One region of the Kitasatospora sp. NE20-6 genome, then DNA from elsewhere that is predicted to be linked to it. Evidence: predicted binding sites of a transcription regulator. Region 1 holds the regulator's gene; the other holds the start of a gene.

What was found. Region 1 encodes HrcA, which represses chaperone genes, less so after heat shock. Its sites were predicted from a motif close to TTNGCACTCNGNNNNNCNGAGTGCNAA; they were not measured.
Region 2: the regulator HrcA is predicted to act here: its motif matches at 2,264-2,290, upstream of groL (chaperonin GroEL).

Annotation. Positions count from the first base shown of each region.
Region 1 is NZ_BPRL01000005.1:123,484-127,616, reverse strand. Features, by position in the region: gene SNE206_RS06125 (16S rRNA (uracil(1498)-N(3))-methyltransferase) at 1-257, opposite strand, end outside; gene dnaJ (molecular chaperone DnaJ) at 385-1,524, opposite strand; gene hrcA (heat-inducible transcriptional repressor HrcA) at 1,597-2,619, opposite strand; gene htpX (zinc metalloprotease HtpX) at 2,896-3,819, shown strand; gene pspAB (PspA-associated protein PspAB) at 3,832-4,133, shown strand, end outside.
Region 2 is NZ_BPRL01000004.1:71,832-75,964, forward strand. Features, by position in the region: gene thrC (threonine synthase) at 1-936, shown strand, start outside; gene SNE206_RS04595 (MoaD/ThiS family protein) at 969-1,247, shown strand; gene SNE206_RS04600 (cold-shock protein) at 1,907-2,113, shown strand; gene groL (chaperonin GroEL) at 2,446-4,068, shown strand.

The sequences.
Region 1 (4,133 bases):
ACGACGATGCGGGGGGCCGGCTCCGGCTCGGTGCGGACGGTGACGACGGTGACGTCCAGCGCGTCCTTGCCGTGCACCGCGGCGACGGTGCCGTCGGCGCCCAGGCCGTGGCCGTCGGCGAGGGTGACGGCCTCGCCGGTCTCCAGCCGCTTCACCGCGGCGGCGTGGCGCCCCTCGGGCCCGTCGAGGCGGACGACCGATCCCGGGGCGGCCCCGGCCAGCAGCGCGGTCTCGACGACGAACACGGGCGCGGTCACAGCGGCTCCACTCCTGGTGTGCGGGGGGCCTCCCCGGGCGGCCCGGGGAGGCGGGGGTGCGGGGGTGCTGCACGACCGCGGGGCCCGGCCGGTCGGCCGGGCCCCGCGCGTCGGTGCAGGCGACGGCCTAGCGGCCGTTGAAGGCGTCCTTGAGCCGCGAGAACAGGCCCTGCTGGCCGGGCGAGAAGTGACCGGACGGCCGCTCCTCGCCGCGCAGCACGGCGAGCCGCCGCAGCAGGTCCTCCTGCTCAGGGTCGAGCTTGGTCGGCGTCTGCACCTCGACGTGCACTATCAGGTCGCCCCGGCCGCCCCCGCGCAGGTGCGTGATGCCGCGGCCGTGCAGCGGGATCGACTGGCCGGACTGCGTGCCGGGCCGGATGTCGACCTCCTCCATCCCGTCGAGCGTCTGCAGCGGCACCTGGGTGCCGAGCGAGGCCGCCGTCATCGGGATGGTGACCGTGCAGTGCAGGTCGTCGCCGCGCCGCTGGAAGGTCGGGTGCGCCGACTCGGCGATCTCGACGTACAGGTCGCCGGCCGGGCCGCCGCCGGGGCCGACCTCGCCCTCGCCGGCCAGCTGGATGCGGGTGCCGTTGTCGACACCGGCGGGGATCTTGACGGTGAGGGTGCGGCGGGCGCGGACGCGGCCGTCGCCGGCGCACTCCGGGCACGGGGTCGGCACGACGGTGCCGAAGCCCTGGCACTGCGGGCAGGGACGCGAGGTCATGACCTGGCCGAGGAACGACCGGGTGACCTGGGAGACCTCGCCCTTGCCGCGGCACATGTCGCAGGTCTGCGCGGAGGTGCCGGGTGCGGCGCCCTCGCCGGAGCACGTCGTACAGGTGACGGCCGTGTCGACCTGGAGCTCCTTGGTGGTGCCGAACGCGGCCTCCTCCAGGGTGATCTCCAGGCGGATCATGGCGTCCTGGCCGCGGCGGGTCCGCGAGCGCGGTCCGCGCTGGCCCCCGGCCGCGCCGAAGAAGGCGTCCATGATGTCGGAGAAGCCGAAGCCCGCGGCGCCGAAGCCGCCTGCCCCACCGCCTCCGCCGTTCGGGGAGAGCGGGTCGCCGCCGAGGTCGTAGACCTGGCGCTTGGCCGGGTCCGACAGCACCTCGTAGGCGGCGTTGATCTCCTTGAACCGCTCCTGGGTCTTGGGGTCCGGGTTGACGTCCGGGTGCAGTTCACGCGCGAGGCGCCGGAACGCCTTCTTGATCTCGTCCTGCCCCGCATCCCGTCGGACGCCGAGTACCGCGTAGTAGTCCGTGGCCACCAAATGCTCCGCTTGTTCCGCCTCTAGAAGTGCTTGCGCCCGACCGGCCGCGCGGTGTCCGCGCCGCCGTTGTTACGACTCGGCCAGGATCTGACCCACGTACCGTGCCACCGCTCGCACCGCCCCCATTGTGCCGGGGTAATCCATCCGGGTCGGACCGATCACTCCCAGTTTTGCCACGCTCTGGTCGCCCGAACCGTAACCGACGGAGACCACGGACGTGGAATTGAGTCCCTCGTACGCGTTCTCCCGGCCGATCCGGACGGTCATGCCCGACTCCGCGGTCTCCCCCAGCAGGCGCAGCAGCACCACCTGCTCCTCCAGTGCTTCGAGCACCGGCTGGATGGTCAGCGGGAAGTCGTGGCCGAAGCGCGTCAGGTTGGCCGTGCCGGCCAGCATGATGCGCTCCTCGTTCTGCTCGGCGAGCGTCTCGAAGAGCGTGGCGAGCACGGTGGAGACGGCCGGCCGGTCGACGGGCTCGAACGACCCGGGCAGGTCCTCCAGGAGCTCCGGGACGTCCGGCAGCCGCTGCCCGCACGCCTGGGCGTTGAGCCTGGCGCGCAGGTCGGCCAGGACGGTCTCGCCGACCGCGCCGGGACAGTCGACGATCCGCTGCTCCACCCGTCCGGTGTTGGTGATCAGGACGAGCATCACCTTCGCGGGTGCCAGCGCGACCAGTTCGACGTGCCGCACGGTGGAGCGGGTCAGGGAGGGGTACTGCACCACGGCGACCTGCCGGGTCAGCTGGGCGAGCAGGCGCACCGTCCGGGCGACGACGTCGTCGAGGTCGACCGCGCCCTCCAGGAAGTGCCGGATCGCCCGCCGCTCCGGGGCCGTCATCGGCTTCACCTCGGCCAGCCGGTCCACGAAGAGCCGGTACCCCTTGTCGGTGGGGATGCGCCCGGCACTGGTGTGCGGCTGGTGGATGAAACCGTCCTCCTCCAGGGCGGCCATGTCGTTGCGCACCGTCGCCGGGGAGACCCCGAGGTTGTGGCGCTCCACGAGGGCCTTGGAGCCGACCGGCTCCTCGGTGCCCACGTAGTCCTGGACGATGGCCCGCAGCACGGCGAGCCTGCGCTCGTCGAGCGGGCGCACGGCGGCACGCGTGTCGATCAGGCGCTCGTCGACCCTGCGTTCGTTGACCACGGGGCACGCACCTCCGTCTCCGCCCGTTGGACCTGGTAGCCGTCCGGTCCTTTGGCACTCTGGAAGGCAGAGTGCCAGAACCGTACCTGCCAGTGTAAGGCCCTCCCCCGGCGGCAGGAACGGGCCGCCCACGTGATCCTCGACCGATTGTCGGGACCGCGGGCCGCGCCGCCCCCGCCTCCTGGTGGCAGCATCGAAGGCGAGCGAGCTACCGAAGGAGCAGCGATGTCGTCGTCACGGCAGCACTCCCGCTTCGCACCGGACCGCGGCCTGACCGGCCGGATGGTCGTCACGATGTTCCTGATCGGCCTGGTGTACGTCGGCTTCACCGGCGTGCTGATCGTGCTGCTGCGCGGCGCCTGGCCGATCGTCCTGCTGATCTCCGGCGGCCTGTTCGTCGCGCAGTTCTGGTTCAGCGACCGGATCACCGAGCGGGCGATGGGCGCCCGGCCGGTGACCCCCGAGGAGTACCCGCAGCTGCACGGCACCGTCGACCGGCTGTGCGCCCTCGCCGACATGCCGAAACCGCGGATCGCCGTGGCCCACAACGACATGCCGAACGCCTTCGCCACCGGGCGCAACCAGCAGAAGGCCGTGGTGTGCGTGACCACCGGCCTGCTGCGCCGCCTGGAACCGGAGGAGCTGGAGGGGGTGCTCGCCCACGAGCTGTCGCACGTCGCGCACCGCGACGTGGCCGTCATGACCATCGCGGGGTTCCTCGGCGTGCTCGCCGGGCTCATCACCCGCATGGCGCTGTACGGCGGCTTCCTGGGCGGCGGCAACCGCAACAACAACGACCCCAACGCCGCGATCGCGCTGATCCTCGTCCCGCTGGTCAGCATGCTCGTGTACGCCCTCAGCTTCCTGCTGACCCGGCTGCTCTCCCGCTACCGGGAGCTCGCCGCCGACCGGGCCGCCGCCCAGCTGACCGGCCGGCCCAGCTCGCTCGCCTCCGCACTGACGAAGGTGACCGGGCAGATCGCCGCCATCCCCACCGAGGACCTGCGCAGGTCGCAGCCGTACAACGCCTTCTACTTCGCCCCGGCGCTGAGCGCGCGGGAGGCCGCCTCGCAGCTGTTCTCGACCCACCCGTCGCTGGAGCAGCGGCTGGAGCAGCTGGCGCGGATCTCCGCCGAGCTCGGCCGGTGAGAGGAGCGCACCGTGGGTTTCCTGGACTCCCTGCTGGGCCGTACCAAGCCCGTCGAGCCCGATCTGGACCAGCTCTTCGGCATCCCGTCGGCGGCGCTCACCCTGGAGGCCGCGGCGGGCTTCCGGCCGACCGGGCTCGGCGCGGTGTGCTTCGCGGCCGTCGAGGGCGGCGCCTTCGAGGAGGTGCAGCAGCAGGTGCAGGCCCTGCTGGACGCCGACACCGGACGCGGCGGCGTGCCCGTCGAGGCGTCCCGGGACGCCTACGGCTACTCCTGGCTCCTCTCCCGGCACACCCCGGAGGAGCTGCCCGACCT
Region 2 (4,133 bases), on a different contig from region 1:
GACGACTCCGGCAACCCGACGCACTCCTTCAAGGACCGCGTCGTCGCCTGCGCGATCGAGGCCGCCCGCGCCTTCGACTTCACCACGCTCTCCTGCTCGTCCACCGGCAACCTCGCCGGCGCGGTCGGCGCGGCCGCCGCCCGGGCGGGCTTCAAGTCCTGCGTGTTCATCCCGCACGACCTGGAGCAGGGCAAGATCGTCATGGCCGGCGTGTACGGCGGCGCCCTGGTCGGCATCGACGGCAACTACGACGACGTGAACCGCTTCTGCTCCGAGCTGATCGGCGACCCGATCGGCGAGGGCTGGGGCTTCGTGAACGTCAACCTCCGCCCGTACTACGGCGAGGGCTCCAAGACGCTCGCCTTCGAGATCTGCGAGCAGCTCGGCTGGCGCCTCCCGGAGCAGCTGGTCGTCCCGATCGCCTCGGGCTCCCAGCTCACCAAGATCGACAAGGGCCTGCAGGAGCTGATCAAGCTCGGCCTGGTCGAGGACCGTCCCTACAAGATCTTCGGCGCCCAGGCCGAGGGCTGCTCCCCGGTCTCCGCCGCCTTCAAGGCCGGCCACGACGTGATCCGCCCGGTCAAGCCGAACACCATCGCCAAGTCGCTGGCGATCGGCAACCCGGCCGACGGCCCGTACGTCCTCGACATCGCCCGCCGCACCGGCGGCACCGTCGAGGACGTCACCGACACCGAGGTGGTGGCCGCCATCAAGCTCCTGGCACGCACCGAGGGCATCTTCGCCGAGACCGCCGGCGGCGTGACGATCGGCGTGCTCAAGAAGCTGGTCGAGACCGGGCAGCTCGACCCGTCGAAGGAGACCGTCGCCATCAACACCGGCGACGGCCTGAAGACCCTCGACGCGGTCGCCGACTCCGGCCTCACCGCCACCATCCGCCCGACGCTGGAGTCCTTCCGCGCCGCCGGCCTCGTCTGAGCCCCCCTCACCACGTCCGCAAGGAGCACCGTATGAGCGCCACCGTCCGCATCCCGACCATCCTGCGCACCTACACCGGCGGCTCCGCCGAGGTCACCGCCGAGGGCACCACCCTGGCCGCCGTCATCGCGGACCTGGAGCAGAACCACGCCGGCATCGCCGCGCGCATCCTGGACGACGCCGGCAAGCTGCGCCGCTTCGTCAACGTCTACGTGAACGACGACGACGTGCGCTTCGCCGAGGGCCTGGAGACGGAGATCAAGGACGGCGCCAGCATCTCGATCATCCCCGCGGTGGCCGGCGGCTGCTGAGGCCCCGCCACGCGGACGGCCCCGGTCGCACCGGGCCGTCCGCGACGCGTACGCACCACCGGAGCCGCCGCCGGGAACGGAATGCCTTTTTCCGTTACCGGCGGCGGCTCCTGCCGTGCCCGGTGGAATTCGACGGGTCATGGGAGGAGTAGAGTGCCGAACGTGGCAGCGCCTCCCTCCGCGACGTCGCCCCTGAACTGCCGTAATACCCGGAATTCCCCGCGCGGCCGCGCCGGCCGGGCTGCGGGCGCCGGGCGCCCGGGCGGGCCGCAGGCCCCGTCCGCCCGCTGAGACGCCGCACGAAGGGCGCCAGGGCGAATCTGTCAGGCAAGTGTCAGAATTCCTGCAGCGTTATGTCGTGCTGCGCCCGTTATGTCCCGCGCGAATTGCGAAGATATGGCGCTTTCATCCCGTGATATCCCCCGGGATGGTGCGGGAATTCCCAGAAGTTGGCTCTGTTGCACAGGGCTCCTGTCCGGATACATTCAGCCGCGGTCGACGCATTCACCCGCCTGTCGGCCCCCTCCGCGGGGGCTCGTGCGGTGGTCTGCGGCGTACAGGCTGTGCCCAAGGGGGGGTTCCCTCGGGCCGGCCCACCGGACCTGGGAACGCATCCTGCGGACCCGTGAATGGCCAGCACAGCACAAGGGGAGTTCGGAATGGCTCAGGGCACCGTCAAGTGGTTCAACGCGGAGAAGGGCTACGGCTTCATCGCGGTCGACGGTGGTGCGGACGTCTTCGTCCACTACAGCGCGATCCAGATGGACGGCTACCGCACCCTCGAGGAGGGCCAGCGGGTCGAGTTCGAGATCTCCCAGGGTCAGAAGGGGCCGCAGGCGGACATGGTCCGTGCTGCTGCGGCCTGACACTGCGACCTGCGGAGCCCTCGGCTCGTCCCGAGCTGGTGGTCACACCTCGTCTTCGCGAAGGCCCGTACGACACCGTCGTACGGGCCTTCGACGTGTCCGGGCACGGGGTGCGGGCGGTGAATCATCCGGGCGGACACGGCGATCGGGCTTGCACTCGCCATCCGAGAGTGCTAACTATTGGCGTTAGCACTCACAGCATGAGAGTGACAAGCGGACCGGGTCGGTGAGGCCCCGGCGAGCGGTAGGGGAATGGACCCCCGCTCACAGGGCCGTCCGTCGCGGGCACCTCTGGTCCGAGCAGTCGACCGTGTCCCGGAGGACCACTTCTGATGGCCAAGATCATCGCCTTTGATGAGGAAGCTCGCCGCGGCCTTGAGCGCGGCATGAACCAGCTTGCCGACGCAGTGAAGGTCACGCTCGGCCCCAAGGGTCGCAACGTCGTTCTGGAGAAGAAGTGGGGCGCCCCCACGATCACCAACGACGGTGTCTCCATCGCCAAGGAGATCGAGCTCGAGGACCCGTACGAGAAGATCGGCGCGGAGCTCGTCAAGGAGGTCGCCAAGAAGACCGACGACGTCGCGGGCGACGGCACCACCACCGCCACCGTGCTCGCCCAGGCGCTCGTGCGCGAGGGCCTGCGCAACGTCGCCGCCGGCGCCAACCCGATGGCCCTCAAGCGCGGCATCGAGAAGGCCGTCACCGCGGTCTCCGACCAGCTCCTGGCCCAGGCCAAGGACGTCGAGACCAAGGAGCAGATCGCCTCCACCGCCTCGATCTCCGCCGCCGACACCCAGATCGGCGAGCTCATCGCCGAGGCGATGGACAAGGTCGGCAAGGAAGGCGTCATCACCGTCGAGGAGAGCAACACCTTCGGTCTGGAGCTTGAGCTCACCGAGGGCATGCGCTTCGACAAGGGCTACATCTCCGCGTACTTCGCCACCGACCTGGAGCGCATGGAGACCAGCTTCGAGGACCCCTACATCCTCATCGCGAACTCCAAGATCAGCTCGGTCAAGGACCTCCTCCCGCTGCTGGAGAAGGTCATGCAGAGCGGCAAGCCGCTCGTCATCATCGCCGAGGACGTCGACGGCGAGGCGCTGTCGACCCTGGTCGTGAACAAGATCCGCGGCACCTTCAAGTCCGTCGCCGTCAAGGCCCCGGGCTTCGGCGACCGCCGCAAGGCCATGCTCGGCGACATCGCCATCCTCACCGGTGGCACCGTCATCTCCGAGGAGGTCGGCCTCAAGCTGGAGAACGCCGGTCTCGACCTGCTGGGCAGCGCCCGCAAGGTCGTCATCACCAAGGACGAGACGACCATCGTCGACGGTGGCGGCGACAGCGACCAGGTCGCCGGCCGCGTGAACCAGATCCGCGCCGAGATCGAGAACAGCGACTCGGACTACGACCGCGAGAAGCTCCAGGAGCGCCTCGCCAAGCTGGCCGGCGGCGTCGCCGTCATCAAGGCCGGCGCGGCGACCGAGGTCGAGCTCAAGGAGCGCAAGCACCGCATCGAGGACGCCGTCCGCAACGCGAAGGCCGCCGTCGAGGAGGGCATCGTCGCCGGTGGCGGCGTCGCGCTGCTCCAGGCCTCGGTCGTCTTCGACAAGCTGGAGCTGGAGGGCGACGAGGCCACCGGTGCCAACATCGTCAAGGTCGCGCTGGAGGCCCCGATCAAGCAGATCGCGACCAACGCCGGCCTCGAAGGCGGTGTCGTGGTGGAGAAGGTGCGCAACCTCCCCGCCGGCCACGGCCTGAACGCCGCCACCAACGAGTACGTCGACCTCATCGCCGCGGGCATCATCGACCCGGCCAAGGTCACCCGCTCCGCGCTGCAGAACGCCGCCTCCATCGCGGCGCTCTTCCTCACCACCGAGGCCGTCATCGCCGACAAGCCGGAGAAGGCCTCCGCGGCCGCCGGCGGCGGCATGCCGGGCGGTGACATGGACTTCTGATCCCCTGCGGATCAGCGGTTCCGATCGTCCCGCGAGGGCGGTCTCCCCACGGGGAGGCCGCCCTC